DNA from 3 places in the Pseudomonas sp. PK-RTE-24 genome. Region 2 is predicted to be linked to each of the others. Evidence: predicted binding sites of a transcription regulator. Region 2 holds the regulator's gene; each other region holds the start of a gene.

Region 1 (10,457 bases), 960 kb from region 2:
AGTTGCAGCTCGCCATTGGCGTCGAGCTCGCGAATGGTGAAGTTGCTCAGGCCTTCGTCACGCACCTGCTGTTCGAACGCGGCGCGTTCGGCACCACTGACTCTCGGGGCATAGGTATAGGCTTGGGTGCGCAGCAATAAAGGGCGGGAGTAGCCGTCGAATTCGGCGCGGGACACCGACTCGGAGTTGGCGAAGAACCGGCGCAGACTATCGAGACGTTGCTCCTGGTCCTGAAAACGTTCGGCGATACGGCTGTAGCGTTCGTTGGCCAGCAGTTGAAAGCGCTGACGCGATTGTTGCTGAAACTGGTTGAAGGTGCCCCACGCGAGCAGCCCGGTGAGAATCCCGCCGGCAAGCAACACCAGCAAAGCGACCAGCCAGGCTGAGACGTCTTCACTGATGAAACCGAGGATTTTCGGGCGCACGGGGTGCAACGGCATAAGCACGACTCACTCCGCCAGATTCACGGGAAAACCCCATTGGCGGTGTGTGAGTTATAGCTATTAGCCACTAATTTAGCCAGCACCGCTGGATCCACCGAGCCGTTAAAAATCAAGGCTCTGTGGATCCAACCAGTGAAAGCGTCAACGAGCCGTGATTTTCCAGGCGCGGTGGATCTTGGTATTGCGGGCGAAATCCGGATCAATGGTCTGCGCACTGATTTCCTCGACCGCATAACGCTCGGCGAGGTTTTCCTCCAACTGGAACTTGCGGAAGTTGTTGGAGAAATACAGCACGCCACCCGGTGCCAGCCGCGCCATCGCCAAGTCGATCAACTGCACCTGATCGCGCTGTACGTCGAAGATGCCTTCCATGCGCTTGGAGTTGGAGAACGTCGGCGGGTCGATGAAGATCAGGTCGTATTCGTCACGGCTGCTTTCCAGCCACGCCATCACATCACCCTGCTCCAGACGATTCTTGTCCGAGAAGCCGTTCAGCGACAGGTTGCGTCGCGCCCAGTCCAGATAGGTTTTCGACAGGTCGACGCTGGTGGTGCTGCGCGCGCCGCCCTTGGCCGCGTGCACGCTGGCGGTCGCGGTGTAGCAAAACAGATTGAGGAAGCGTTTGCCGGCCGCCTCTTTCTGAATGCGCATGCGCATCGGCCGGTGATCGAGGAACAGGCCGGTGTCGAGGTAATCGGTGAGGTTGACCAGCAACTTCACGCCACCTTCATTGACCTCGACGAACTTGCCCTGGGCCGCCTGACGCTCGTACTGCTTGGTGCCGCTCTGCCGCTCGCGGCGCTTGACCACCACGCGGTTCTTGTCGACGTTCAACGCCTGCGGTATGGCCGCCAGCGCATCGAACATGCGCGCCGAGGCTTTTTCCGGGTCGATGGATTTCGGCGCGGCGTATTCCTGAACGTGCACCCAGTCGTGGTACAGGTCGATGGCCATTGCGTATTCCGGCATGTCGGCATCATAGACGCGGTAGCAATCGATACCTTCGCGCTTGACCCACTTGCCCATCGCCTTGAGATTTTTCTGCAAGCGATTGGCAAACATCTGCCCGCCTTCGCTCAGGCGCGGCTGTTCGATCACTGGCGCCGGGGCTGGCGTCGGCTTGATCGGGTTGCCGTTCTTGTTGAACTTGCGCTCTTGCGGCTCGTCCGGGGTCTGGTCGTAAGCCGCTTGCTCGCGCTCGGCCTGGCGCTGTTCCGGAGTGCGGCGTTCGCCAGTGACGAACTGATCGGGCAGAACCTTGATCAGCAGCAGCTTGCACGGCAGCGCGCCGTTCCAGAACGAATATTGTTTATGGCTGCGGATACCCATGCGTTTGCCTAGATCCGGGGCGCCGGTGAACACCGCCGCTTCCCAGTTCAGGCAGGCCTGACGCAGACGCTCGCCGAGATTCTGGTAGAGATACAGCAGGCTGGCTTCGTCACCGAGACGCTCGCCGTACGGCGGGTTGCAGATCACCAGACCTTTCTGGTTCTGGTCCGGGCGCGGCTCGAAGGTCGCCACTTCGCCCTGGTAGATCTTGATCCACTCGCTGAGGCCGGCACGTTCAACGTTGTTGCGGCCTGGCTGAATCAGTCGTGGATCGGCTTCGTAACCGCGAATCCACAGCGGCGGTTTGGCCAGACCGGCAGCGGCGCGCTCGACGGCTTCTTCGTGGAGTTTTTTCCACAGTGCCGGCACGTGACCGAGCCACGCGGTAAAGCCCCACTGCTCGCGACGCAGGTTCGGCGCCATGTCGGCAGCGATCATCCCCGCTTCGACGAGGAACGTACCGACACCGCACATCGGGTCAGCCAGTGCGCCACCTTCGGCGGCAATGCGCGGCCAGCCGGAACGAATGAGGATTGCCGCCGCGAGGTTTTCCTTCAGCGGCGCGGCGCCCTGCTGCAAGCGATAGCCGCGCTGGTGCAGGCTGTGGCCGGACAGGTCGAGGGACAGAATCGCTTCGCCGCGATCCAGTCGCAGGTGAATGCGCAGGTCCGGGTTGAGTTTGTCGATGGATGGACGATCGCCCTGTGGCGTGCGCAGTTTGTCGACGATGGCATCTTTGACTTTCAGCGCGCCGAAGTGGGTGTTGTCGATGCCCGAGCCGTGGCCGCTGAATTCGACGGCCAGGGTGCCGTCGCTGAGCATGTGATCCTGCCAGTCGATGTCGAGCACGCCGTGGTAGAGGTCTTCGGCGTCCTTCATCGGGAAACGCTTGAGCACCAGCAACACACGGTTGGCCAAACGCGACCAGAGGCACAGGCGATAAGCGGTTTCCATGGTCGCCATGCCACGCACGGCGGAGGTGTGCTCGCGCGCTTCTTCAAGGCCAAGCCCGACGGCTTCCTCGATGAGCAGGCCTTCAAGGCCTTTGGGGCAAGTGAGGAAGAGTTCGAAACGATCGGACATGGTAATTCCAGAGCCTTTGGCTAGTGGGCCGGCAACGCATTGCCGACCCGGTTTTCAATCAGGCGCTTTTCTGAAAGAGCGCCCGCGTGGCACGAAGGTGTGCCGTTCCATCCCCGCTGCTCGGGTTAAAAGAGCTTAGATGCCGGGACAGATAAAAAAGTTGGTGAAACAAAAAGACTGAAAGCGACCCTTCGTCGAATATTACCCAAGCGCAAACGTGGGTCATTCTCACTAAAGGATTAACCCCCTGAGCCAGCGGGGCGCCGATCATACCGGGGTTTGCGCAGTGAACGTTGAATAAATACGCGGTTACTTATCGCAATAGCATCCTTTACGTTACGTGCTTATGACAAAACGATCATTCCCTCGGTGTGACTCATTGGTTAGAACTGAACACAGGTTGACGTCGCAACGGCGTCAACACCTTGGCTCGCCACGCCGGCAGCGAGCCGCACGATGGCAGGTTTTTTCTGCCAGACCTCAATTGAGGTCAACGCGACACTACAGTCAACAAGTGAGGGAAACACCCTATGAGAAGACTTAAGCGTGATCCGTTGGAAAGAGCATTTTTGCGCGGATATCAATATGGCGTTGGTGGCAAATCCCGTGAGCTTTGCCCATTTACTCTACCGTCGGTACGTCAAGCCTGGATCAACGGCTGGCGAGAAGGACGCGGCGACAACTGGGACGGTATGACCGGCACTGCGGGAATCCACAGACTCAACGAACTTCACGCCGTCGGCTGACACAGGGCATTTATTCCGACACGACAATCTGAATTTGCATTGAATTAACCACGCACGTCCCTCCCGGACGGCGGGCTACGGCCCAGGGGCTCCTTCGAGGAGCCCTTTTTTATGCCTGCAAAAAGGGTTAACAGGGATCCACGTGGCGAGGGGATTTATCCCCGCTCGGCTGCGCAGCAGTCGCGAAGTCCGAACTTCAATCTACCTGGCATATCACTGTGGAAGGTTTGGGGCTGCTGAGCAGCCCAGCGGGGATAAATCCCCTCGCCACAAAGGCTCCCCAAGGCCTCGGCAATCCTCAGCGCAACGCGGCGATGGCGTCTACCGATTCACGAATCAGCGCCGGGCCTTTGTAGATGAAGCCCGAATAGATCTGCACCAGGCTCGCGCCAGCAATAATTTTCTCCGCCGCGTGTTTGCCCTCGGTAATCCCGCCCGCAGCAATGATCGGCAAACGCCCGGCCAATTCGCCCGCTAGCACCTTCACGGTATGGGTGCTCTTTTCACGCACCGGCGCACCCGACAGACCGCCCGCCTCGTCGCCATGCTCCATGCCTTCGACGCCGACACGGCTAAGAGTCGTATTGGTGGCGATCACCGCATCCATGCCGGTTTCGATCAACGCCTGGGCGACCTGCGCAGTTTCTTCGTCGGTCATGTCCGGCGCGATCTTGATCGCCAGCGGCACATGCTTGCCGTGACGCAGAGCCAGTTCGGCGCGGCGCGTGGCCAGGTCCGCGAGCAATTGTTTGAGCGAGTCGCCGAACTGCAGGCTGCGCAGGCCCGGGGTATTCGGCGAGCTGACGTTGACCGTGATGTAACTGGCGTGGGCGTAGACCTTGTCCAGGCAGATCAGGTAATCATCCACCGCGCGCTCGACCGGGGTATCGAAGTTCTTGCCGATGTTGATGCCCAGCACGCCTTTGTATTTCGCCGCAGCGACCCGCGCCAGCAGGTTATCCACGCCAAGGTTGTTGAAACCCATGCGGTTGATGATCGCCTCGGCTTCCGGCAGGCGGAAGATCCGTGGTTTCGGGTTACCCGGCTGCGGACGCGGGGTCACGGTACCGATTTCGACAAAGCCGAAACCCAGCTGCGCAAAGCCGTCGATGGCCGCGCCGTTCTTGTCCAGACCTGCCGCCAGCCCTACCGGGTTCGGGAACTCCAGGCCCATGACGGTCACCGGCATTTTCGCCGGAGCCTTGCACAGCAAGCCGTTGAGGCCCAAACGTCCACCCGCGCCGATCAGATCCAGCGACAGATCGTGGGAGGTTTCCGGGGAAAGTTTGAACAACAGCTGACGGGCCAGGGTGTACATGGGCGGCAATGACTCGGGCGGCGAAAAGAGGCGGCGATTATAGCCGGGCATCGTCCCCCGGCGCGAGGCGCCTGCGCGAATCAGGCGACTGGCATATGCCTTGCACCACCCCGCTCATCAGTCTGCCGACCAATGACGGCGCGCAGGCCAGGACAATGGCGTCGTCCCCGGGTTTTGCCTGCGCAGAATCCGGGACGACGTTTTTTTTGAGGTAGCGTATGAACGAAACGTCCTTGGGGCCTCTGGCCTGGGTCAATGGCAGCGATGCGCCGGAAAAGAGCGCGATCAATCTCGGATTCATGGCGCTGAGCGACTGCGCCTCGGTGGTGGTCGCCGCCACTCAGGGCTTCGCCCAACCCTACGGCCTGACCCTGAACCTCAAGCGTCAGGCGTCATGGGCCAACTTGCGCGACAAGCTGGTCAGCGGCGAACTGGATGCCGCGCACAGTCTGTACGGGCTGATTTATGCGGTGCACCTGGGCATCGGCGGTGTCGCCCCGACCGACATGGCGGTGCTGATGGGCCTGAACCAGAATGGCCAGAGCCTGAACCTGTCCCATGGCTTGCAACAGGATGGCGTGAACAGTCCTGAAGCGCTCGATCAGCATGTGCACCAAAGCCGCGCAAAACTGACCTTCGCCCAGACCTTCCCCACCGGCACCCATGCGATGTGGCTTTATTACTGGCTGGCGAGCCAGGGCATTCATCCGTTGCAGGACGTCGACAGCGTGGTGGTGCCGCCGCCGCAAATGGTTGCGCACCTGCAAGCCGGGCGCATCGACGGCTTTTGCGTCGGCGAACCGTGGGCGGCCAGCGCCGTGCAGCAGAATCTCGGTTTCACCCTGGCGACCAGCCAGAGCATCTGGCCCGACCACCCGGAAAAAGTCCTCGGCTGCACCCGCGAATTTGTCGAGCAATACCCCAACACCGCGCGGGCGCTGGTCATGGCCATTCTTGAGGCCAGCCGCTTCATCGAAGAAAGCCCGGAAAACCGCCGCAGTACCGCGCAATTGCTCAGCGCCACCGAATACCTCGACACCCCCGCCCCGTGCATCGAGCCGCGTTTCATGGGGGATTACGCCGATGGCCTCGGCAATCGCTGGCAGGACCCGCATGCGCTGCGTTTTCACGGCGGTGGCGAGGTCAATCTGCCGTACCTCTCCGACGGCATGTGGTTCATGACCCAGTTTCGTCGCTGGGGTCTGTTGCGCGAGGATCCGGATTATCTGGCCGTCGCCCGTCAGGTTCAGCGTCTGGATCTGTATCGCGAGGCCGCCAGCGCGGTCGGCGTTGCGACTTCGTACGCAGACCTGCGCAGCAGCCAGTTGCTCGACGGCAAGGTCTGGGACGGCAGCGACCCGGCGGGCTATGCGCGCAGTTTCAAACTGCACGCCCTGAACGACACCGCCCCCCTTCTCGCCCAGCGCTGACAGGAGACCGCGAACATGTTGCGCATTCTGCTGATCAACGACACCGCGAAAAAAGTCGGACGCCTGAAAGCGGCGCTGACCGAGGCCGGCTTCGAAGTGATCGACGAGTCCGGCCTGACCATCGACCTGCCGGCGCGCGTCGAAACGGTGCGCCCGGACGTGATCCTGATCGATACCGAGTCACCGAGCCGCGATGTCATGGAGCAAGTGGTACTGGTCAGCCGCGACCAGCCCCGGCCGATCGTGATGTTTACCGATGAACACGACCCGGGGGTGATGCGTCAGGCGATCAAGTCCGGGGTCAGTGCCTACATCGTCGAAGGCATTCACGCACAACGGTTGCAGCCGATTCTCGACGTGGCGATGGCGCGCTTCGAGAGTGACCAGGCCTTGCGCGCGCAATTGCAGGCCCGTGACCAGCAACTGGCCGAGCGCAAGCGCATTGAACTGGCCAAGGGTTTGCTGATGAAGATGAAGGACTGCAACGAGGAAGAGGCCTATACGCTGATGCGCCGCCAGGCGATGAGCCGCCAGCAGAAGCTGATTCAGGTGGCGGAGCAGATCATTGCCATGAGCGAGTTGCTGGGCTGAAGTTTTCGCTGCAAATCAAGAGCCCCTCACCCTAGCCCTCTCCCGGAGGGAGAGGGGACCGACCGCGTTGTCTGGCGCTGTCCGCCGACCTGAACGACCGAGTCGATTATGGATTCACTCGAAATCGTTCAGATCGGCAAATGATTCGGCCATCCCCCGCTCGGTTCCCTCTCCCGGAGGGAGAGGGGACCGACCGCGTTGTCTTGCGCTGTCCGCCGACCTGAACGACCGAGTCGATTATGGATTCACTCGAAATCGTTCAGATCGGCAAATGATTCGGACATCCCCCGCTCGGTTCCCTCTCCCTCTGGGAGAGGGCTAGGGTGAGGGGCTTTTGCTTTTCAGCTGTTGGCACAAATCTCGCTAAGTAAACCGCACAGGTAACCAACGGCGGTTGCCCCACCTACGACAAAGACGTCGCTCACCCCGTTCGCCCCTCGGCGAATCAGGTAGCGGCGTTTTTGCGTTTTGGCCCCACAGAACGGGGCCGGTGGTGCGGCCGTGAGGCGCTCCACCTGCTGTGCATGACTCCTTTCGAGACTCTTTTCAGCCGAGGTGCGCGATGAATTCAAGCTTCTGGAAATCCGGCCATACCCCGACCCTGTTCGCGGCCTTTCTGTATTTCGACCTGAGCTTCATGGTCTGGTACCTGCTCGGCCCGCTGGCGGTGCAGATTGCCGCCGACCTGCACCTGACCACCCAGCAACGCGGCCTTGTCGTCGCCACGCCGATTCTGGCCGGCGCGGTGTTGCGCTTCGCCATGGGCATGCTCGCTGATCGCTTGTCGCCGAAGACCGCCGGGCTGATCGGCCAGGTCATCGTCATCTGCGCGCTGTTCGGCGCCTGGAAACTGGGCATCCACAGTTATGAACAGGCGCTGATCCTCGGCCTGTTCCTCGGCATGGCCGGCGCGTCGTTTGCCGTGGCCCTGCCGCTGGCCTCGCAATGGTATCCGCCAGAGCACCAAGGCAAAGCCATGGGCATCGCCGGTGCGGGCAACTCCGGCACCGTGTTCGCCGCGCTGCTGGCGCCAGTGATTGCCGCCGCGTTCGGCTGGAGCAATGTCTTCGGGTTTGCCCTGATCCCGCTGGTCCTGACTTTGGTGCTGTTCGCCCTGTTGGCAAAAAACGCTCCCCAGCGGCCAAAGCCGAAAGCCATGGCCGACTACTTCAAGGCCCTCGGTGATCGCGACAGCTGGTGGTTCATGTTTTTCTACAGCGTCACCTTCGGCGGCTTCATCGGCCTGGCGAGTGCCCTGCCCGGTTACTTCAACGATCAATACGGTCTGAGCCCGGTAACCGCCGGTTACTACACCGCTGCCTGCGTGTTCGGCGGCAGCCTGATGCGGCCATTGGGTGGCGCGCTGGCCGATCGCTTCGGCGGCATCCGCACCTTGCTGGCGATGTACACCGTCGCTGCCATCTGCATCGCAGCGGTGGGCTTCAATCTGCCAAGTTCCTACGCGGCGCTGGCGCTTTTCGTCTGCACCATGCTCGGCTTGGGCGCCGGCAACGGTGCGGTTTTCCAACTGGTACCGCAGCGTTTTCGTCTGGAGATCGGCGTGATGACCGGGCTGATCGGCATGGCCGGCGGAATTGGCGGCTTCGCCCTGGCGGCCGGCATGGGCGCGATCAAGCAAAGCACCGGCAGTTATCAATTGGCGCTGTGGTTGTTCGCCAGCCTCGGCGTGCTGGCATGGTTTGGCCTGCACGGCGTCAAGCGTCGCTGGAGAACCACCTGGGGTTCGGCGGCGGTGACAGCGGCGCGGGTCTGAGGCCCCAATGGCCCTGCAACTGAGCTTCGCCGAAGCCAGCGCCACCGGCCCGCGCGCGGAGAATCAGGACGCCCTGCGTTCAGTGACACCGGCGCCGGCACTGGCGGTGAGCAAGGGTTATCTTTTCGCCATCGCCGACGGCGTCAGCCAGTGCGCCGATGGCGGCCTAGCCGCGCGTTCGACCTTGCAGGCCCTGGCGCTGGACTACTTTGCCACGCCGGAAACCTGGAGCGTGGCCCAGGCGCTGGATCGCCTGCTGCTCGCGCAAAATCGCTGGCTGCAGGCCAACGGCGGCGGGCAACCGCTGCTGACCACGGTCAGCGCGCTGGTGATGCGTGGTCGACGCTTCACCCTCGCCCATGTCGGCGATTGCCGGGTCTATCGCTGGCACGCCGAGCGCTTGCAGCGCATCAGCGAGGATCACGTCTGGGAGCAACCGGGCATGCAACACGTGCTCAAACGTGCGCTCGGGCTCGATCAGCATCTGGTCCTGGATTTCCTCGACGGCGAACTGCGTGAGGGCGAAAGCTTCGTGCTGCTCAGCGACGGCGTCTGGTCGACCTTGGGCGATACCGCGATCGCGGCGATTCTGCGCGATCAAGTGGATCTGCCCAGCGCGGCGCAAACCTTGGTCAACGCCGCGCATCTGGCCGGCAGTCAGGACAACGCCAGTGCCCTGCTGGTGCGCGTCGATGCGCTGGGCGAAGCGAGCATCGGCGATGCGCTGGTGCAATTGCAGCAATGGCCGCTGCCGCCGGCGCTGAAACCCGGGCAAGCGTTTGAAGGCTGGCAGGTGCAAGGCATCATCGGCCAGAGCCAGCAATCATTGCTGTATCGCGTGCTTGATGGTCAGGGCCAGTCTTGGCTGTTGAAGACCTTGCCGACGCGCCTGGCCGACGACCCGCAAGCCGGGCAGGCGCTGCTGTCCGAGGAATGGTTCCTAAAGCGCGTGGCCGGCCGGCATTTTCCGCAAATCCATGCCTGCACTCACCGTCAGCATTTGTATTACGTGATGCGCGAATACGCCGGGACGACGCTGGCCGACGTGTTTCAACACAGCGGCCCGTTGCCTTTGGCGCAGTGGCAGGACATCGCCGAGCGGCTGTTGCGCGCGGTCGGGCTGCTGCATCGGCGGCAGATTCTGCATCGCGACATCAAACCGGAAAACCTGCTGTCAGGTGACGATGGCGAGCTGCGCCTGCTGGATTTCGGTCTGGCTTACTGCCCCGGGCTGTCGCAAGACGCGCCGGCGACGCTGCCGGGGACGCCAAGCTTTATCGCCCCCGAAGCGTTTCGTGGCGAACCACCGAATGCGCAGCAGGATTTGTATTCAGTCGGCGTCACTCTCTATTACCTGCTCACCGGGCATTTCCCCTATGGCGAGATCGAAGCGTTTCAACGGCCCCGATTTGGCGTGCCGGTGAATGCCAGTCGCTATCGCCCGGACTTGCCGGACTGGCTGGCGCAAAGTCTGGAACGCGGCGTCGCCGCCGATCCGCAGCAACGCTTCGAAACCGCTGAAGAGTGGCTGCTGGTGCTGGAACAGGGTGAGCGGCAAAGTTTGAGTGTGCGGCCCCGGCCTTTGTTGGAGCGGGAGCCGTTGAAGGTCTGGCGGACGATGGCTTTGGTGTCGTTGCTGGGGAATGTGGTGCTGCTGGTTCTGTTGTTTCATCAGCCCTGAAAAGATCGCAGCCTTCGGCAGCTCCTACAGTTGGTTGCGTACACCTGTAGGAGCTGCCGAAG
Region 2 (10,457 bases):
ATCGGCGCCCTGTGCGCACGGGTCGGACATCATACAAAAAAGCCCCGCGCCTGCGAACCCCGCAACGCAGGACTCTGACGGGGGGCTTCTTTATAGATGATGGTTCAGGGTTGCGCCAACAGCTCGGTCAGTTCACTGACCTGAGCGATTTCGCGCATGTCATCAGGCATCGCACGGATGCTGACTGCCTTGCCGGCCGCCTGCGCATCGCGCATGAAGCACAGCAGCAACGACAGGCCGACGCTGCTGGACTTCTGCACCGCCGAACAATCGATGACCAGCGCGGACGCCTTGCTCGACTTGATCAGCGCCTGCCCTTCCTTGCGCAGCTCAGGCCCGGTGCGGTAATCCAGCACGCCGCTGAGCACCAGCTCGTCGACATCACTCATACGAACTGCCGCCTCACTCATTGCGCTGGCTTCGCGGCGGCTTTGTCGGTTTCCTGCTTGGCCTTGGCCACTTCACCGGCCCAGCCATCGATGGTCTTGTCCAGATCGTTGCCATTGCGTTGCATGGCGTCGGCGAACTGGTCACGGAACAGCTTGCCGATGTTGATGCCGTTGATGATCACGTTACGCAGCTTCCACTCGCCGCTGATCTTCTCAAGCGTGTACTGCACCGGATAGATCGCGCCATTGCTGCCCTTGACGGTCATGTTGACGCTGGTGCGGTCGCCCGATTCGTCTTTGGCCGGATCAACCGTGATGCCCTGGTTGTTGTATTCCAGCAGAGCGTTGCCATAGAACTGGAACAGACCGCGCTTGAAGTTTTCCTGAAAGCGCTGCATCTGCTCAGGCGTGGCCTTGCGCGAATACTTCACGGTCATGATGCTTTTGGAGATGCCCTCGGCATCCACCACCGGCCCCACAATGCTGTTGAGCGCCGCATAGAAATCCTGCGGATCCTGCTTGTACTTCTCTTTATTTGCCTGCAAGTCGGCAAGCATCCGGTTCGTGGTGTCCTGAATCAGGTCATGAGCCGATTGCCCCGGTGCAGCGTTAGCCATCAACGGCAGGGCCGCGAGCAACACCAACAGGCCACGTCGCAAGATAGAGATCATTCAAAAGCTCCTCATTTGGCGTCTTTGCTAACGGTATTGAGCAGGAATTTACCGATCAGGTCTTCCAGTACCAGTGACGACTGCGTGTCGTGGATGGTTCCACCGTCTTTCAACTGGGTGTCTTCACCACCGACGCTGATACCGATGTATTTCTCGCCCAGCAGACCCGCGGTGAGGATAGATGCAGTCGAATCGACCGGCAGGTTGTCGACCTTTTTATCCACTTGCAGCGTGACCCGACCGGTGAAGCTGTCGCGATCCAGATCAATAGCGGTGACCTTGCCGATGGTCACACCGGCCATGGTCACTTTGGCTCTGACCGTCAGACCGGCGATATTGTCGAAATACGCATACAACTTGTAAGTGTCGGTGGACGAAGTCGGAGACAGGCCGCTGACGCGCAAGGCGAGCAGCAGCAAAGCCAGGATCCCTGCCAGCAGGAACAGGCCGACACCGATTTCCAGGGTGCGGTTTTGCATCAGAAATCTCCAAACATCAAAGCGGTCAGAATAAAGTCCAGGCCGAGCACTGCCAGCGAGGCAAACACCACGGTCTTGGTGGTGGCACGACTGATCCCCTCGGAAGTGGGTTCACAGTCATAGCCTTGGAATACGGCGATCCAGGTCACCACAAAGGCGAAAACGACACTTTTGATCACGCCATTGAGCACATCACTGGTGAAGTTGACGCTGTTCTGCATGTTCGCCCAGTACGAGCCTTCATAAACGCCCAGCCAGTCGACTGCGACCCACGAACCGCCCCAGATGCCGACGACGCTGAAGATCATCGCCAGCACCGGCAGGGAAATGAAGCCGGCCCACAGGCGCGGGGCAATGATGTACTTGAGCGGATCGACACCGATCATTTCCAGGCTGGACAGCTGCTCGGTGGATTTCATGTTGCCGATCTCGGCGGTCAACGCCGAACCGGCCCGGCCGGCAAACAGCAACGCCGTGACCACCGGCCCCAGTTCACGCAGCAGTGTCAGGGCGACCATCTGCCCCACCGCCTGCTCTGAACCATAGCTGGAAAGAATGCTGAAGCCCTGCAACGCCAGGACCATGCCGATGAAAATGCCGGAGACCACGATGATCACCAGCGACATGACGCCGACCGAATGCAGTTGCTTGACCAACAGGCCGAACCCACCGCTGATACCGCCACGGCCCAGCAGGGCGTGAAACAGGAACAGGGTCGCCCGACCAAACACCGCGACCGCGTCGATCGCCGATTCGCCGAACCGACGCACGCGTTCCATCAATGAAATTCTGCGCATCAACGCTTCCCCAGAAGATCTGCGCGGTAATCCGTCGCTGGAAAGTGATACGGCACCGGGCCATCGGGATCACCGGTCATGAACTGACGGATACGCGGGTCATCCGAATTCATCAGCTCATCCGGCGTGCCCTGCCCCAGCACCTGACCATCGCCCACGACATAGATGTAGTCGGCAATGCTCGCCGTTTCCGCCAGGTCGTGCGAGACCACGATGCTGGTGATTCCCAGTGCATCGTTGAGCAGGCGGATCAGGCGCACCAGCACGCCCATGGCGATCGGGTCCTGGCCCACGAAGGGCTCGTCGTACATGAGAATTTGCGGATCGAGGGCAATCGCCCGGGCCAGCGCCACGCGGCGCTTCATGCCGCCGGACAGTTCGTCCGGCATCAGGTCGATGGCGCCACGCAGCCCCACGGCCTGCAATTTCAGCAGGACGATGTCGCGAATCATGTCTTCCGGCAGTTGCGTGTGCACCCGCAGCGGAAAGGCCACGTTCTCGAACACATCGAGGTCGGTGAACAGCGCACCGCTCTGAAACAGCACGCCCATGTGCTTGCGCGCATCGAACAGATCACTGCGCGACAGCGTCGGCAGGTTCTGCCCGTTGACCCAGACTTCGCCGCCGGACGGCCGCAACTGCGCGCCCATCAGGCGCAGCAGCGTAGTCTTGCCGCAGCCGGAAGGCCCCATGATGCCGGTGACCTTGCCGCGCGGGATGCGGATATCGACGTTATTGAAAATGCTCCGCGCACCGCGCTTGAAGGAGACTCCCTTCAGCTCGACCGCGTAGGCGTTATCGGCACTCATCTAAACTCCTTGCGATGCAGCCTCTCACTGGGATGCCAGACTTTCCTCGGAAACACCTGCATCCCGGGCAGGCCGAACTGGCGGCGAACTATATCACTCCAAAGGCTGAGCGCCCAAGCGAGAACCCGGCCAAGATCGCCGACCGAAGAGGGCCTGAGCGAGTTTCAGAGGGTTTTGGTAACCAGTAATGACAAAGCACGTCGAACTTGCGTGAGGCTTTGCCACATAACCGCTATAATCGCCGCCTTTTCATCGGCCCATACGATTCTGACATGAGCAAAACCCGCGACCTGATTCAATCGGCACAACGCACCATCCGCCTCGAAGTGGAAGCCGTCCAAGGCTTGATGGCCCATATCGACGCCGATTTCGTACGCGCTTGCGAGATGATTCTGGCCAGCAAGGGCCGTGTGGTCGTGGTCGGCATGGGCAAATCCGGGCACGTCGGCAACAAGATCGCCGCCACCCTGGCCAGCACCGGTACTCCTGCGTTTTTCGTGCATCCGGCCGAAGCCAGCCACGGCGACATGGGCATGATCACCCGCGACGATGTGATTCTGGCCCTGTCGAACTCCGGCTCGACCAACGAAATCGTAACGCTGCTGCCATTGATCAAACGCCTGGGTATCCAGCTGATCAGCGTCACCGGCAATCCACAGTCGCCATTGGCGAAGGCTGCCGAGGTCAATCTCAATGTGCATGTCGAGCACGAAGCCTGCCCGCTGAATCTGGCACCGACCTCTTCGACCACGGCCGCACTGGTCATGGGCGATGCCCTGGCCGTGGCGCTGCTGGAAGCTCGTGGTTTCACCGCTGAAGATTTCGCGTTCTCGCATCCTGGCGGTGCCCTTGGCCGTCGCCTGCTGCTGAAAGTCGAAAACGTCATGCACGCCGGACAGGAGCTGCCGCAGGTACAACGCGGTACCCTGCTCAAGGACGCGCTGATGGAAATGACCCGCAAGGGTCTGGGCATGACCGCTATTATTGAGGCCGATGGCAAGCTCGCCGGGATCTTCACCGACGGTGATTTGCGCCGCACGCTGGATCGCGCCATCGACATCCGCAGCGCCACCATCGACCAGGTGATGACTGCACACGGCAAGACCGCCCGGCCCGACATGCTCGCCGCCGAAGCCCTGAAAATCATGGAAGACCATCGAATCAACGCCCTGGTAGTCGTCGACGAGGAGGATCGCCCGATCGGCGCCTTCAACCTCTCCGATCTGCTGCGCGCAGGAGTCATGTAATGAGCAACGATCTGCTGCAACGCGGCAAAGCGATCAAACTGGCAGTGTTCGACGTCGACGGTGTGCTCACCGACGGGCGCCTGTACTTCCTCGAAGACGGCAGCGAGTTCAAGACCTTCAACACGCTCGACGGCCAGGGCATCAAGATGCTGATGAATGCCGGCGTGCAGACGGCGATCATCAGTGGTCGCAAGACCCCGGTGGTCGAGCGCCGCGCGAAAAACCTCGGCATCCCGCATCTGTTTCAGGGGCGCGAGGACAAACTGGTGGTACTCGACGGTCTGCTCGCGCAACTGGGCCTAAGCTATGAAGAAGTCGCCTATCTCGGTGACGATCTGCCAGACTTGCCGGTGATCCGCCGTGTAGGGCTGGGCATGGCGGTGGCCAACGCTGCCGATTTCGTCCGCGAACACGCCCACGGCGTTACCCGCGCCCGTGGCGGCGAAGGTGCCGCCCGCGAATTCTGCGAATTGATCCTGCGCGCCCAGGGCCGCCTCGAAGCGGCCAACGCCGCGTACCTGTGAGCCTGACCATGTTTAGCAAAAAGTTTCGCAATTTCCTGCTGTTCGGCTGCATCGCGGCGATTTTCGCTGCGGTCGGCTACTGGAACATCAGCCCGGAGCGCTTCCTCGACAAGCCGCCGGTCTCGGCCGCCGAGAATCCGATCGACTGGTACGCGACCAACACGCATACCATTCAATACCTGCCCGACGGCAAGGTGCAGTACGAGATGACCTCCGACAAGGCCGAGCACGTCAAGGCCACCGATGTCACTCTGGTAACCAAGCCTGATTTGAACATGTACCGCGGCACCGACTTCCCGTGGCACGTGACCAGCGAGCGCGGCGAAGTGAATTCGGGCGGCACCGAAGTTGAATTGATCGATTCGGTACGCGTACAGCGCACCGATGAGAAACAGCGCGGCACCCTGATCACCAGCACCCGCATGACCGTGTTCCCGCAGCAAGAATATGCGCAGACCGCGCAACCCGTTAGAATCGAGGGCGCTGGCGGCGTATCGACTGGCGTCGGAATGAAAGCGTACCTGAAGGACAGCAGGATACACCTGCAATCGAACGTAAGAGGACAGTATGAGGCTCGTTAAAACCCTCCCTATTTTGCTCAGTCTGGGCGCAGCACTGGGAAGCGCGAGCGCCTGGTCCCTGCCGAACGATCAGCAGCAGCCTATCCGCATTCAGGCCGACGACGCCCAACTGGACGACAAGAATGGCATCGCCACCTATAAAGGTGACGTGATCATTACCCAAGGCTCGATGATCGTTAAAGGCAACACCGTGACCATGACGCGCGCGCCCAATGGCGACATCGACGTGGTGACCTCGGTAGGCAACCTGGCTTACTTCGAGCAGTTGCAGACCCAGGGCGACGCCAACCCGGTCAAGGGCTACGGCGTGACGATTCAATACCACGCCCAGCAGAACCGGGTGGTGCTGATCGACAAGGCCAAGGTTATCGACAAGGATAACAACGTCACCCAGGGCGAAAAAATCGTCTACGACACCGTGAAGAAACTGGCCAGCGCCGGTCGCGCCACGGGCAGCAAGGTCACCGAATCGCGTCCGCGCATCGACATGGTGATCCAGCCGAAGAAGAAAACCGAAGAGAAATCCCAGTAATGGCAACTCTGAAAGCTCAGCATCTGGCCAAGGCCTATAAAAGCCGCCAGGTCGTGCGTGACGTCAGCCTGTCGATCGACAGCGGGCAGATCGTCGGCTTGCTCGGCCCGAACGGCGCCGGCAAGACTACGTGCTTCTACATGATCGTTGGCCTGGTGCAGGCAGATCAGGGCCGTGTGCTGATCGATGATCTGGACGTCAGCCACCAGCCGATGCACGGCCGCGCCAAGGCCGGTATCGGCTATCTGCCGCAAGAAGCGTCGATCTTCCGCAAACTGTCGGTCGCCGACAACATCATGGCGATCCTCGAGACCCGTCCGGAGCTGGACAAGGCCGGTCGTCGCAAGGAGCTGGAAAGCCTGCTGCAGGAATTCCACATCAGCCACATCCGCGACAACCTCGGCATGAGCCTGTCCGGCGGTGAGCGTCGCCGGGTGGAAATCGCTCGCGCCCTGGCCACTGCACCCAAGTTCATCCTGCTCGACGAACCGTTCGCCGGTGTCGACCCGATCTCGGTCGGCGACATCAAGCAGATCATCCATCACCTCAAGGCCAAGGGCATCGGTGTGCTGATCACCGACCACAACGTGCGTGAGACGCTGGATATCTGCGAAACCGCTTACATCGTCAACGACGGTCAACTGATCGCTGAAGGCGATGCCGAGACCATCCTGGCCAACGATCTGGTCAAGGAAGTGTATCTGGGTCACGAGTTCCGCCTGTAAGCGCGACAGCGCTGTATCGATTCAAGGCGCATTTATCCGCTTTAATTGTTACAGCGCTCTAGGCAAACACTTCAGTTTCAGGCATATAATTTGCTTAAGTTTGGCGCTTCGGCGCCCTGTAGTGGATGGCGCAAAGCGCCGGCGAATAAGGTGTTAAGCCCCTGCCATGAAACCATCGCTAGTCTTGAGAATGGGCCAGCAGCTGACGATGACACCGCAGCTGCAACAGGCCATCCGCCTGCTCCAATTGTCGACCCTGGACCTGCAACAGGAGATCCAGGAGGCTCTGGAATCCAATCCGATGCTCGAGCGCCAGGAAGAAGGCGACGACTTCGACAATGCCGATCCGCTGGCCGACAACGCCGAACAGAAGCCCGCCGAAATCCAGGAACCCTCCTACCAGGAAACCGCCCCGACGGTGGATAACCTCGAGGATGGCGATTGGAACGAGCGTATCCCCAACGAACTGCCAGTGGATACTGCCTGGGAAGACGTCTACCAGACCAGCGCCAGCAGCCTGCCGAGCAGCGATGACGATGAGTGGGATTTCACCACCCGCACGTCGGCCGGCGAGAGCCTGCAAAGCCATCTGCTCTGGCAACTGAACCTGGCACCGATGTCCGACACCGATCGCCTGATCGCCGTGACTCTGATCGACTGCATCAACAATCAGGGCTATCTGGACGAAACACTCGAAGAGATTCTTGAAGCGTTCGACCCGGAACTGGACATCGAGCTCGACGAAATCGAAGCTGTCCTGCATCGCATCCAGCAATTCGAGCCCGCCGGTATCGGCGCACGCAACCTCAGCGAATGCCTGCTGCTGCAATTGCGCCAGCTGCCCGCGAAGACGCCGTGGCTGACCGAGGCCAAGCGTCTGGTCGCCGATTACATCGACCTGCTCGGCAGCCGCGATTACAGCCAGTTGATGCGCCGGATGAAGCTCAAGGAAGACGAGCTGCGCCAGGTCATCGAACTGGTGCAGAGCCTCAATCCGCGTCCCGGCTCACAGATCGAGTCGACCGAAGCCGAATACGTCATTCCCGACGTGATCGTGCGCAAGGACAACGAGCGCTGGCTGGTCGAGCTGAACCAGGAATCGGTGCCTCGCCTGCGCGTCAACGCCCAGTACGCCGGTTTTGTGAAGCGTGCCGACACCAGCGCCGACAACACTTTCATGCGCAACCAGTTGCAGGAGGCCCGCTGGTTCATCAAGAGCCTGCAGAGCCGCAACGAAACCCTGATGAAAGTGGCCACGCAGATCGTCGAACATCAGCGCGGCTTCCTCGAGTACGGCGACGAAGCAATGAAGCCGTTGGTATTGCATGACATCGCCGAAGCGGTCGGCATGCACGAATCGACGATTTCCCGGGTGACCACACAAAAATTCATGCATACCCCGCGCGGTATTTATGAGCTGAAATACTTTTTCTCCAGCCACGTCAGCACCTCCGAAGGCGGCGAATGCTCGTCCACGGCGATCCGCGCGATCATCAAGAAACTGGTCGCTGCGGAAAATCAGAAAAAGCCGTTGAGTGACAGCAAGATCGCTGGTTTACTGGAGGCACAAGGCATTCAGGTGGCTCGCCGCACCGTCGCCAAGTACCGCGAATCCCTCGGAATCGCGCCTTCGAGCGAACGCAAGCGGTTGATGTAAGCCACGTTACAGCGTTCCAGTGGCAGGCTTTTCGGCCTGCCGCTTTATGCACTGGCAACGAAGGAGAAGCTGTATGCAAGTCAACATCAGTGGACACCAACTGGAAGTGACCCAACCTCTGCGTTCCTACATCGAGGAAAAACTCCAGCGACTGGAGCGACATTTCGACAAGATCACCAACGTGCAGGTCACGATGTGCGTCGAAAAGCTGAAACAGAAGATCGAAGCCACCTTGCATATCCCCGGCAGTGAAGTGGTCGCAAACGCAGAAGATACCGACATGTACGCTGCGATCGACTCACTTACCGACAAGCTGGATCGCCAACTCAAAAAGCATAAGGAAAAGACCCAGAGCCTCCTCCAGGGCGCGACCGGTCGTTAACACCCCTATCCATGATCCGACTTGAAACCATCCTGACCCCCGGCCGTTCCCAAGTGAACGCGCCGGGCGGCAGCAAGAAAAAAGCCCTCGAACAGATTGCCAACCTGATCCACCGCGAAGTGCCGGATCTGGCGATGCAGGATGTCTTCGAGGCGCTGATCGCCCGTGAAAAACTCGGCTCCACCGGTTTTGGCAACGGCATCGCCATTCCCCACTGCCGCCTCAAGGGCTGCGCGGGGCCAGTGAGCGCCCTGCTGCACCTCGAAGCCCCGATCGATTTCGACGCCATCGACGGCGCTCCGGTGGACCTGTTGTTCGTACTGCTGGTCCCGGAAGCCGCAACCGACGCGCATCTGGAGTTGTTGCGCCAGATCGCCAGCATGCTCGACCGCAAGGAAGTGCGCGACAAATTGCGCAGCGCTCCGAGCAATGAAGCCTTGTACCAGGTCGTACTGGACGAGCAGAACGGGCACTAATCATGCGTTTGATCATTGTCAGTGGCCGTTCGGGCTCGGGTAAAAGTACCGCCCTGAATGTCCTTGAGGACAACGGCTACTACTGCATCGACAATCTGCCGGCCGGTTTGCTGCCGGAACTGGCCGAGCGAGCGCTGATTCACACAGAACTGGCGCAGCCGCTGGTCGCCGTGTCGATCGATGCGCGCAACCTGCCCAGCCATCTGTCACGTTTCCCTGAGTTGCTCGAAGACGTGCGTGCCAAGCATATCAAGTGCGATGTGCTGTACCTGGACGCCGATGAAGAAACCCTGCTCAAGCGTTTTTCCGAGACCCGTCGTCGTCACCCGCTGAGCAACGCCAATCGCTCACTGGCCGAGGCGATTCACGACGAAACCGCCCTGCTCGGTCCGATCGCCGATCTGGCCGACCTGAAGATCAACACCACCAGTCTGAATCTGTATCAACTGCGCGACACCATCAAGTTGCGCCTGTTGAATCAACCGGAGCCCGGTACGGCGTTTCTGGTCGAGTCGTTCGGCTTCAAGCGCGGCATGCCGGTCGACGCCGACCTGGTGTTCGACGTGCGCTGCCTGCCCAATCCGTACTGGAAACCGGAGCTGCGCGCTCAGTCGGGCCTTGATGCACCGGTGGCCGAGTACCTGGCGCAGCAGCCGGATGTCGAAGAAATGTATCAGGACATCTACGCCTACCTGAACAAGTGGCTGCCACGCTTCGCCGCCAGCAACCGCGCCTACGTCACCATTGCCATTGGCTGCACCGGCGGGCATCACCGCTCCGTCTACCTGACCGAACGACTGGGTCAGGCCCTGCAGAAAACCCTGAAGAACGTCCAGGTTCGCCACCGCGACCTCACCTAAAGGATTTACACCGCGATGCCTGCTCGTGAAATCGAAATCATCAATAAGCTGGGCCTGCATGCCCGGGCATCGGCCAAATTTGTCGGCGTGGCGGGTCAGTATCCAGACTGCACGATCCGAGTGGGACGCACACCTGAAACGACTGTCGACGGCAAGAGCATCATGGCAATGATGATGCTCGCGGCGGGTAAAGGCACCAAGATCCATTTGAGCACCGAAGGCGAACAGGCTCAGGAAGCCATGGACGCATTGGTCGATCTGATCGAAAGGTATTTCGACGAAGGTGAATAATCCTCGAGGCGGGGACACTGTTCCTCGCCTCCATTCA
Region 3 (10,457 bases), 1.9 Mb from region 2:
GTGTATTTCATCGACGCCAACCTCGGCGAGGCCGAAAGCGATGGCCGCGTGGTCACGCAAATGCACCTGGATGCAGAATGACCGCGCGTAACTGGTTGATGGCGCTCGCTCTGACGTGCGCCGCCGGCCATGCGTCGGCTTCGGATACATTGCGCTGCGGCAGCCAATTGATCAGCCTCGGCGACCGCGCTAGCGAGGTGCTGCAAAAATGCGGCGAGCCGGTCAGCCGCGATGTGCTCGGCTACAAGCGCAGTGCCAATCGCCGCGAAGAGTTTCAGGTCGAGGAATGGACCTACGGACCAAACAACGGCATGTACCAGTACCTGCGCTTTGAAGGTAATCGCTTGAGGCAGATCAACAGCAAACGCGGTAACTAAGCCGAACGAAATTCACCCTGTGGGAGCGAGCCTGCTCGCGAATACGGTCTGTCTACTGACGAACTTGTCGGCTGACACTACGCATTCGCGAGCAGGCTCGCTCCCACATTGGTATTGCCCAAAATAGAACAGGCCCCGACACAAGTGCCGGGGCCTGTAATGGTCACATCCGTGTGACCGTTCGCATGAACTCTAAAGTTGCGGCAGACGTATTGCTCGGCCCGTCTGTCGCGTCTTCTCCCGGTTCAGGCGAGAAGTCTTGCCTTACTCGGCTTTCAGGCCGTCAGCGGAGACCGCTTTAACGCCTTTGATTTTCTTGGCGATGCCTACGGCGACTTCTTTCTGCGACTCGGTTACCGCAGTGGTCGACGACAGGGAAACTACACCCTTGTTGGTTTCGACTTTGATATCAGTGCCTGGAATGCCTTTTTCGGTGACCAGATCAGCTTTGACCTTGGTGGTGATCCAGGTATCGGAAGTCTCTTCTTTAGCCTTGGTCATTTCACCGGCAGCCAGAACCATTGGCGACTGGGTAGCCTGAGCGGACTGGGCGAAAGCGCCACCAGCCATGGTCAGGGTCAGAGCGGTAGCAGCGGCAGTGATAGCGAACTTCTTCATACGAGTAACTCCTGTTTTTACTGGAAGTCTGCTGTAACGCTTGTCAGCAGGGTTACCGGAGATATTGCGAACGCTGTGCCAACTTTTTCAGTCGCATAAAATCCTTGTAAAACAATTAGTTATGATAAACGCCAATTTTCATTTTCATGCAAAATGCATGACTCAACGCAATTTCGCATGCAAGTTGCGGTTTTTCGGAAAGTTCATAAGCTGCTGAAATTATTGGAGCTTTTGTAGACAGGTGACCATACGAAAATGCCCCGCAGTGCGGGGCATTCGCTTTGTACTCAGTTAAACGCCAGGGCAACTGGTCGTCGTGTATTCCTTGGAACCGGAGAAGCCGCAAGACCAACCTGCGGTCGCACTACGAGTCAAGGTGATCGTCTGGCCAAGAACCGGAGCCGGAGCATTAAGCAACTTGCAAGTAATCGTCCCGGTACCGTCAGCCACTTTGCCACTCACACCCATTGTGCAGTTTTGAGTGGCACCTACGTTTGCGTTGACGTTAGCCAAAGTTGGATCACCAGATCCCGCGTTGATCACGTCTTCGAAATTGACTTTGAGGGCGGAAACTTCGGCAATACCCGCCGTCACCTTCGACCGCGCCTGATACTTCGAATACTGCGGCAGGGCGATAGTCGCCAGAATGCCGATGATCGCCACAACGATCAGCAGCTCGATCAATGTAAAGCCTTGTTGTTTTTTCATAGACACGCTCCATGCATGAGTCGAAATCTCATGATCTGAACAAGGCCCAGCACAGCCCATGCCAACGCCCATTTGCCCCCGTCTGCTGGGCGCGCTCATTCCCCAACGCCGTTTCCTACAACCCGCAACCGCACTATCTGACACTTTTTGTCACCTGCACCGGCCGTGTTTGGCGCTGTCACTTGACTAGGCTATAAGTCATGAACGGCAAGCGTGCGGAATCCCCATGAATGACATCGCTCTGAGCGGTCTGGCCAAGCAATTGGTCCAGGCCGAACTGCTCACGGAAACAAGCGCCCGGCAATCCTGGGCGCAGGCCCAGCGCAATCGCGTGTCGCTGGTCAATTACCTGGTGCACAACAAACTGGTCAACAGCCGGCAAATTGCCGAGATCGCCTCGGAACATTTCGGCATGGCCCTGCTCGATCTACATTGCCTCGACAAAGAGACTCAGCCCAAGGGCCTGGTCAGTGAGAAACTGGTTCGCCAGCACTGCGCCCTGCCCCTCTGGCGGCGCGGCAACAAATTGTTCGTGGGCCTTTCCGACCCAAGCAATCAGCAGGCGATCAGCGACATCCAGTTCAGCACCGGCCTGAGCACAGAAGCGATTCTGGTGGAGGACGACAAGCTCAGCGACGCCATCGACAAGTTCTTCGACAGCCATGCCTCGGGCCTGGAGGAAATGGCCGATGTCGATCTCGACGGCCTCGACGTCGAGTCCATTGATGACAACAAACAGGACGTGATTGGCGGCCTAGATGCCGACGACGCCCCGGTCGTACGTTTTGTGCACAAGATGCTGCTCGATGCGATCAAAAGCGGCTCTTCCGACCTGCATTTCGAACCCTACGAAAAAAACTATCGGGTGCGCATGCGCACCGACGGCATGCTGCGCGAGGTGGCCAAGCCGCCGATCCAGTTGGCCGGGCGCATTGCCGCGCGCTTGAAGGTAATGGCCAGTCTGGATATCTCGGAACGGCGCAAACCTCAGGACGGCCGCATCAAAATGCGCCTGTCGAAAAGCAAATCCATCGATTTCCGCGTCAACACCCTGCCGACTCTGTGGGGCGAAAAAGTAGTGATCCGGATTCTCGACCCGTCCAGTGCACAAATGGGCATCGACGCACTGGGTTACGAAGCCGAACAAAAAGCCTTGTACCTCGCCGCGCTGAAACAGCCGCAAGGGATGATTCTGGTCACCGGCCCCACCGGCTCCGGTAAAACCGTGTCGCTGTACACCGGGCTGAACATCCTCAACACCGTCGACATCAATATTTCCACCGCCGAAGACCCGGTGGAAATCAACATGGAAGGCATCAATCAGGTCAACGTCAATCCCCGCCAAGGGCTGGACTTTGCCCAAGCGCTGCGCTCGTTTCTGCGTCAGGACCCGGACGTGATCATGGTCGGCGAGATCCGCGATCTGGAAACCGCCGAGATCGCAATCAAGGCTGCGCAGACCGGCCACCTGGTGCTGTCGACCCTGCACACCAATAGCGCAGCGGAAACCCTGACACGCCTGCACAACATGGGCATTCCCGGTTTCAACATCGCCACCTCGGTCAGCCTGATCATCGCCCAGCGTCTGGCGCGCAAGTTGTGCGCACACTGCAAGCGGCCGCTGGAGATCCCGCACGAAACCTTGCTCAAGGAAGGCTTCCCCGAGGAACGCATCGGCCATTTCACGATCTACGAGCCGGTCGGTTGCGATCACTGCAATGGCGGTTACAAAGGACGCGTGGGGATTTATGAAGTGGTAAAGAACACACCGGACCTGCAACGGTTGATCATGGCCGAGGGCAATTCGCTGGAAATCGATATTCAGATGCGCCGCGACGGCTTCGCCGATCTGCGCACTTCCGGGCTGCACAAGGCCATGCAAGGCATCACCAGCCTTGAGGAAATCAACCGGGTCACCAAGGATTGAACATGGCGGTCAAGGCAGCGAAAGTCAGCGTTTACGCCTGGGAAGGCACGGACCGCAAAGGCAGTAAAGTCAGCGGCGAGTTGAGCGGACAGAACCCCGCACTGATCAAGGCGCAACTGCGCAAACAGGGGATAAACCCGGGCAAGGTGCGCAAGAAATCCGCCTCCCTGCTGACCTTGGGCAAACGCATCAAACCGCAGGACATCGCCCTGTTCACCCGGCAGATGGCGACCATGATGAAGGCCGGCGTGCCGCTGTTGCAGTCCTTCGACATCATCGGCGAAGGCTTCGAAAACCCGGCCATGCGCAAACTGGTCGACGAGGTCAAACAGGAGGTCGCGGCCGGTAACAGCTTCGCTACTGCCCTGCGCAAGAAACCGCAATACTTCGACGAGTTGTACTGCAATCTGGTCGACGCCGGCGAACAGTCTGGCGCCCTCGACACCTTGCTTGAACGGGTCGCGACCTATAAGGAAAAAAGCGAAGCGCTCAAGGCCAAGATCAAGAAAGCCATGACCTACCCCACCGCCGTGGTGCTGGTGGCGGCAGTGGTAACAGGCATTCTGCTGGTCAAAGTGGTGCCGCAGTTCCAGTCGGTGTTTTCCGGGTTCGGCGCAGAACTGCCGGGCTTCACCCTGATGATCATCAGCCTGTCGGAATTCATGCAGCAGTGGTGGTGGGCCATTCTTTTTGCGCTGGTGGCAGCGTTTTTCGGCACTCGCCACGCGTTGAAGACTTCGCAGGCCCTGCGCGACCGGCGCGATGCCTGGCTGCTGAAGCTGCCACTGGTGGGCACCTTGATGTACAAGTCCGCCGTCGCACGTTTTGCCCGCACCCTGTCGACCACATTCGCAGCCGGTGTGCCGCTGGTGGAAGCACTGGACTCGGTCGCCGGTGCCACCGGCAATGTGGTGTTCAAGCGCGCGGTGTTGCGGGTGCGGCAGGACGTCTCGACCGGCATGCAACTGAATTTCTCCATGCGCAGCACCGGTGTGTTTCCCAACATGGCGGTGCAGATGACCGCCATCGGCGAGGAATCGGGCGCGCTGGATGACATGCTCGACAAGGTCGCCGGTTTTTATGAAGCGGAAGTCGATAACATGGTCGACAACCTCACCAGCCTGATGGAGCCGTTCATCATGGTGGTGCTGGGGGTCATCGTCGGTGGACTGGTGGTGGCCATGTACCTGCCGATCTTCCAGCTCGGCTCAGCGATCTGACATGCCTATCGACGAACTGTTTGCCGTGTATCCGCTGGCCTTTGTGGTCAGCGCGCTGCTGCTCGGGCTGGTGGTCGGCAGCTTCCTCAACGTAGTGGTCTGGCGCCTGCCGAAGATGCTCGAGCGCGACTGGCGCCAGCAGGCCCATGATGTGCTCGGCCTGCCCACTGAAACGCCTGTGCCGACCTACAACCTGATGCTGCCGCACTCCGCGTGCCCGCATTGCGGACACCGGATCCGCCCTTGGGAAAACATTCCGCTGCTCAGTTATCTGTGGCTGCGCGGGCGATGCTCAGGCTGCTCGGCGCCGATCAGCAAACGTTACCCGCTGACCGAAGTGGCCTGCGGCGTCCTCTCGGCATTCATTGCCTGGCATTTCGGCTTCGGTTGGCCGGCAGGTCTGCTGATCTTGCTGACATGGGGCTTGCTGGCGATGAGTCTGATCGACTGCGAACATCAACTGCTGCCCGATGTGCTGGTGCTGCCGCTGCTGTGGCTGGGGCTGATCGTCAACAGCTTCGGCGTGTTCGTGGCGTTGCCCGATGCGTTGTGGGGCGCGGTCGCGGGTTATCTGGCGCTGTGGTCGGTGTTCTGGCTGTTCAAACTGCTCACCGGCAAGGACGGTATCGGCCATGGCGATTTCAAGCTGTTGGCCTTGCTCGGCGCATGGGGTGGCTGGCAGATTCTGCCGCTGACGATTCTTCTATCTTCCCTGGTGGGGGCGATTTTGGGCGTTGTCATGCTGCGTCTGCGCGCCCAGGAAACCTCGACGCCGATCCCCTTCGGACCCTTTCTGGCGATTGCCGGCTGGATTGCCTTGCTCTGGGGTGGTCAAATAACCGACTTCTATTGGCAGTCTGTCGGTTTGAAATGAATACCCCTGTGGAAAAACCCTGGATCCTCGGCCTGACCGGCGGCATCGGCAGCGGCAAAAGTGCGGCGGCGCAGCACTTCATCGATCTCGGTGTGCATGTGGTGGATGCCGATCATGCGGCGCGCTGGGTAGTCGAGCCGGGGCGTCCGGCGCTGGCGAAAATCGCCGAGCATTTCGGTTCCGGCGTGTTGCAGTCCGATGGCACGCTGGACCGCGCCGCCCTGCGCAAACTGATTTTTGAAGAGCCCGAACAGCGACGTTGGCTCGAAGCGCTGCTGCATCCGTTGATCGGCGAAGAAATCGCTGATCATCTGGCGCAGGCAAAATCGCCTTACGCGATTCTGGTTTCACCGCTGCTGATCGAGTCCGGGCAATACGCGATGACTCAGCGCATCCTGGTCATCGATGCGCCGCAACAACTGCAGATCGAACGCACCTTGCAGCGTGACCAGACCAGCGAAGCGCAGGTGCAGGCGATCCTCAAGGCGCAATCGAGCCGTGAAGACCGCGTGAGCCGTGCCGACGACGTGATCGTCAACGACCGCGACCTCGCCTGGCTGCACAGCGAGGTCGAGCGTCTGCATCACTTTTATCTGACTTTATCCGGAGGCCAAGCATGAGCCAGATTCCAACCGTTGAATGCCCGACCTGCGGCGCCCCCGTCGAATTCACCCCGGCGAACAAATTCCGTCCGTTCTGCTCCGACCGCTGCAAACTGATCGACCTCGGCGCCTGGGCCTCGGAAGAACACAAGATTCCGGTCGCCCCGGATGCCGAGGACGAGCTGTTTTCCGGCGATTTCGATCCGCGTCACTGATCGCTGATCAGGGCCGCATAAAGCCGTAGTCCTGACTGTCGTCGAGGTTCTCCGCAAGAAAGCGCAACTCGTCGGCCAGGTCTTCGGCATTGCGCACTGCCTTGCTCTGCTGCACCACGGCGCTGAGCAGGGCGCGCAAACTCAGGCCCGGGTCAAAGCCCACTTCCTGCGCCAGCTCCAGACTCTGCCGGGTTTCCTGCCGCGCCCATTCATAAACGCCCATGCCACTGCTCCTGAAGGGATTTGCGCGAGCATGAAATCTCTGCTGCCTGGCCGGTTTGATGTGGATCAAGACTTCGGATCGTCGTCCTTCCACGGCGCCGAAAGGTAGCGGGTGCGGTTGAAGGTCTCCAGCCATTCCGGGCAGAACACCACCAATGCACTGATGACCATGCCGTTGATAAAAGCCTCGGGAAACAGCAGCAACCACAGGTAGCCGACGAAATCTTCCAGCCATTCCGGCATGGCGAAGAGGCCGTCGTACCACAGCAGCGTCAGGCTGAGGATCAGGCACAACAGGCCGGACAACGCGGCGGCGAAGAAGCCGGAACAGAAGATGTAAACGAATGGATTGCGTGGCTGCGCACGCTCGACCAGAATCGCCACGCACTCGGTGATCAGCACTGGCAGCAGAATCAGCAACGCGCCATTGACGCCCACCGCAGCCAGGTCCTGACGCCCCAAAAGCACCAGGCCAATCTGCGCAACCAGCCCGCCGACAATCGCCAGCGGCCAATCGAGCAGCAGCGTCACCGCGGTCATGCCGATGAAGTGATAAGACACACCGGTGTCGAAATCCCTGCGCACCAGCCACAGCAGAAACAGCGCGAACACCGTGCCGAACAGCAAGTGCTGCCGACGACTGTCGCTGAACAGCTCGACCCATGGCGCACGCATGATCGCCCAGAGCAGCGCCGGCAGATAAATCAGCCAGCCGAGTGTCAGGCTTGCCGTTGAAAGCAGTTCGGCACCGATCATGATTCCCTCACCTGCTACTCGACACGCTTTTTTGTAGGAGCTGCCGAAGGCTGCGATCTTTTGATCTTGTTTATAAAAGCAAAAGATCGCAGCCTTCGGCAGCTCCTACAAGGGCGCAATCGCGCGACGTTTATGTCTGAGCCGATGCAAAGCTATCTGCTTGTCGCATTTGGACGCTAAGCTTGGGCTTATGGATGATTCAGATTATTTACGCCTGCTGACCATCGCGGCCGAGCAAGCCAACGCGTTCCTGTCCAATGCCCGCAAATGGGAGCGTGAGCGTTGGGTCTGCCAGCGCCTGCTGCAAGGTCTGAACATCCCCTACCGCGCCGACGAATTCGCCCCGGCCGGTGAGCCGCCGGACGTGTTGTTTCGCGATGCCAATTTCGAAGTTTTTTTCGTCCTCGATGAGGGCCGCCGTCTCAATGATGAATGGCGCGACGAATTGCAGCGTCGGCGCAGCGCGTTTTCCCTGAGCCAACTGGTGCGCCGCGAAGCCAAGCCCAAACGCATCCCGGCCAATGAATTTCTCCTGCGCCTGGCGCCAACCCTGCGCAAGAAGGCGCACAACTACAAGGAACGCGGCATGGATCTGGGTGAACTGGACATCATCGCCTTCGCCAGCCTCAAGCGCGAAGTGCTCGATCTCAACAGTCATTTCCCGCCACCGACCGAATATCTGCGTCAGGGCTGGCGCTCGCTGTCGCTGGTCGGCCCGACATTCGCCCGCGTGTTGTTCGCCCACCCCGACGCACCGGACTTTCTGCGCAGCAACCTCGGCCGCAGCATTGTGTTCGACGTGGGTATCAGCCTGTGACGCCGCTGCAGCAGTTGATCGCCGAGGTTCCGCAAACCGGTCGTGTGCGCTGGATCGGTGTGCGTCCAGAATCCCGTGGGCCGATGCTTGAGCTCGAGGCGGTCGAGGCGCGGCTGGAAGCCGGGCTCACCGGCGACCACGCCCGCCCGGGCGTTCGCAATGCGCGACAGGTGACACTGATTCAATGGGAGCACCTGGCGGTAATCAACGCATTGATGGGCCGTCCCGATGACGAGCCGGTCCGGCCTGAAGATCTGCGGCGCAATCTCGTTATAAGCGGAATCAATTTGTTTAGCCTGAAGGGGCGGCGCTTTCGCATCGGGCAAGCGATACTCGAAACCACTGGCTGGTGTCAGCCCTGCGCACGTTTGCAGAACAATCTCGGCCCGGGCACTTTTCAAGCCGTGCGCGGGCATGGCGGGATCACCGCCCGGGTGTTACAAAGCGGCATCATTCGCCTCGACGATAGCGTGTGCGTCGAACCGGTCCCGGGCAGCGGCTACGCTGCGTTCAATCCGGGCTGAAAACCGCTGTAGCCTGTGCTCATTCAGTAACGTCTACCTGACGAGGCAAATATGACCAGCCGCCTGAACCCCGAAGACCAAAAGCATGTCGAAGAGTACCTGCAATTGTCCCAACACCGTGTCGAGCGCCGGCCTTTCCGGCCTTGGATGCTCCTGGTGCTGGTGCTGGCAGTGACCATTGGTCTGGGCCTGTTGAGCCGATTTATCAGTTACCTGACGTTATGAGCTGCCTTGCGCTCCCTCGGGTAACCGCACCGATTTCCTTTAAAAACCTTGCGAGTTATCCCTATGTCCCATCGTATTGTCATTGTCGGCGGCGGCGCCGGCGGTCTGGAGTTGGCTACCCGTCTGGGTAAGACTCTGGGCAAGCGCGGCACGGCCAGCGTGATGCTGGTCGACGCGAACCTGACCCACATCTGGAAACCGCTGCTGCACGAAGTGGCCGCCGGTTCCCTGAACTCCTCCGAAGACGAACTCAACTATGTCGCCCAGGCGAAATGGAACCACTTCGAGTTCCAGCTTGGGCGCATGAGCGGGCTTGATCGTGCGCAGAAGAAAATCCAGTTGGCCGCGACCTATGACGAAAACGGCGTCGAGCTGGTACCGGCGCGTGAAGTGGCTTATGACTCGCTGGTGATCAGCGTCGGCAGCACCACCAACGATTTCGGCACCCAGGGCGCGGCGCAGCATTGTCTGTTCCTCGATACACGCAAACAGGCTGAGCGCTTCCACCAGCAATTGCTCAATCATTATCTGCGCGCCCACGCCGGGCAGACCGACGTGGTCGAGCAGATCAGCGTGGCCATCGTCGGCGCTGGCGCCACTGGCGTCGAACTGGCGGCAGAGCTGCACAACGCCGCCCATGAATTGGCCGCTTATGGTCTGGACCGGATCAAACCGGAAAACATGCACATCACGCTGATCGAAGCCGGCCCACGGGTGCTGCCTGCCCTGCCGGAGCGCATCAGCGGGCCGGTGCACAAAACCCTGGAGAAGCTCGGGGTCAATGTGATGACCAACGCAGCAGTCAGCGAAGTGACTGCCGACAGCCTGATCACCGCCGATGGCAACGAGATCAAGGCCAGCCTGAAAGTCTGGGCTGCCGGCATTCGCGCACCGGGTTTCCTCAAGGACATCGACGGTCTGGAGACCAACCGCATCAATCAGCTGCAAGTGCTGCCGACTCTGCAAACCACTCGCGACGAAAACATCTTTGCCTTCGGCGACTGCGCGGCCTGCCCGCAACCGGGCACCGATCGCAACGTGCCGCCACGGGCACAAGCGGCACACCAACAGGCGTCGCTGCTGGCCAAGTCGCTGAAATTGCGCATCGAAGGCAAGACCCTGCCGGAGTACAAGTACACCGACTACGGCTCGCTGATTTCACTGTCGCGTTTTTCTGCTGTGGGTAACTTGATGGGTAACCTGACCGGCAGCGTCATGCTCGAAGGCTGGCTGGCGCGGATGTTCTATGTGTCGCTGTACCGCATGCACCAGATGGCGCTGTACGGGCCGTTCCGCACGGCGATGTTGATGCTGGGCAGCAAGATTGGTCGTGGCACCGAACCGCGTCTGAAACTGCACTAAAGCGCCAACC

What was found. Region 2 encodes sigma-54, which starts transcription at its own class of promoters, with help from an activator protein. Its sites were predicted from a motif close to ANTGGCATNNANNTTGCTNT; they were not measured.
Region 1: ACV8MC_RS24300 (CmpA/NrtA family ABC transporter substrate-binding protein) is a predicted target of sigma-54. The motif match lies at 5,007-5,026, and genes of this name have one in related genera.
Region 3: ACV8MC_RS10890 (pilin) is a predicted target of sigma-54. The motif match lies at 1,750-1,769, and genes of this name have one in related genera.

Annotation. Positions count from the first base shown of each region.
Region 1 covers NZ_CM133224.1:5,414,638-5,425,094, forward strand. The annotation lists gene ACV8MC_RS24280 (sensor domain-containing diguanylate cyclase) at 1-440, opposite strand, end outside; gene rlmKL (bifunctional 23S rRNA (guanine(2069)-N(7))-methyltransferase RlmK/23S rRNA (guanine(2445)-N(2))-methyltransferase RlmL) at 585-2,855, opposite strand; gene rmf (ribosome modulation factor) at 3,386-3,601, shown strand; gene ACV8MC_RS24295 (quinone-dependent dihydroorotate dehydrogenase) at 3,900-4,919, opposite strand; gene ACV8MC_RS24300 (CmpA/NrtA family ABC transporter substrate-binding protein) at 5,138-6,349, shown strand; gene ACV8MC_RS24305 (ANTAR domain-containing response regulator) at 6,365-6,940, shown strand; gene ACV8MC_RS24310 (nitrate/nitrite transporter) at 7,503-8,714, shown strand; gene ACV8MC_RS24315 (protein kinase domain-containing protein) at 8,722-10,395, shown strand.
Region 2 covers NZ_CM133224.1:530,037-540,493, forward strand. The annotation lists gene ACV8MC_RS02400 (STAS domain-containing protein) at 105-410, opposite strand; gene ACV8MC_RS02405 (MlaC/ttg2D family ABC transporter substrate-binding protein) at 407-1,060, opposite strand; gene mlaD (outer membrane lipid asymmetry maintenance protein MlaD) at 1,072-1,539, opposite strand; gene mlaE (lipid asymmetry maintenance ABC transporter permease subunit MlaE) at 1,539-2,336, opposite strand; gene ACV8MC_RS02420 (ATP-binding cassette domain-containing protein) at 2,336-3,145, opposite strand; gene ACV8MC_RS02425 (KpsF/GutQ family sugar-phosphate isomerase) at 3,418-4,392, shown strand; gene ACV8MC_RS02430 (KdsC family phosphatase) at 4,392-4,916, shown strand; gene lptC (LPS export ABC transporter periplasmic protein LptC) at 4,925-5,497, shown strand; gene lptA (lipopolysaccharide transport periplasmic protein LptA) at 5,484-6,029, shown strand; gene lptB (LPS export ABC transporter ATP-binding protein) at 6,029-6,754, shown strand; gene ACV8MC_RS02450 (RNA polymerase factor sigma-54) at 6,921-8,411, shown strand; gene hpf (ribosome hibernation-promoting factor, HPF/YfiA family) at 8,485-8,793, shown strand; gene ptsN (PTS IIA-like nitrogen regulatory protein PtsN) at 8,805-9,269, shown strand; gene rapZ (RNase adapter RapZ) at 9,272-10,129, shown strand; gene ACV8MC_RS02470 (HPr family phosphocarrier protein) at 10,145-10,420, shown strand; gene ACV8MC_RS02475 (ZIP family metal transporter) at 10,455-10,457, opposite strand, start outside.
Region 3 covers NZ_CM133224.1:2,416,916-2,427,372, reverse strand. The annotation lists gene ACV8MC_RS10905 (DUF748 domain-containing protein) at 1-81, shown strand, start outside; gene ACV8MC_RS10900 (DUF2845 domain-containing protein) at 78-377, shown strand; gene ACV8MC_RS10895 (BON domain-containing protein) at 642-995, opposite strand; gene ACV8MC_RS10890 (pilin) at 1,287-1,703, opposite strand; gene pilB (type IV-A pilus assembly ATPase PilB) at 1,930-3,630, shown strand; gene ACV8MC_RS10880 (type II secretion system F family protein) at 3,633-4,850, shown strand; gene ACV8MC_RS10875 (prepilin peptidase) at 4,852-5,724, shown strand; gene coaE (dephospho-CoA kinase) at 5,721-6,344, shown strand; gene yacG (DNA gyrase inhibitor YacG) at 6,341-6,541, shown strand; gene ACV8MC_RS10860 (hypothetical protein) at 6,549-6,764, opposite strand; gene ACV8MC_RS10855 (energy-coupling factor ABC transporter permease) at 6,830-7,519, opposite strand; gene ACV8MC_RS10850 (DUF1780 domain-containing protein) at 7,710-8,336, shown strand; gene ACV8MC_RS10845 (MOSC domain-containing protein) at 8,333-8,860, shown strand; gene ACV8MC_RS10840 (DUF3094 domain-containing protein) at 8,912-9,085, shown strand; gene ACV8MC_RS10835 (NAD(P)/FAD-dependent oxidoreductase) at 9,149-10,447, shown strand.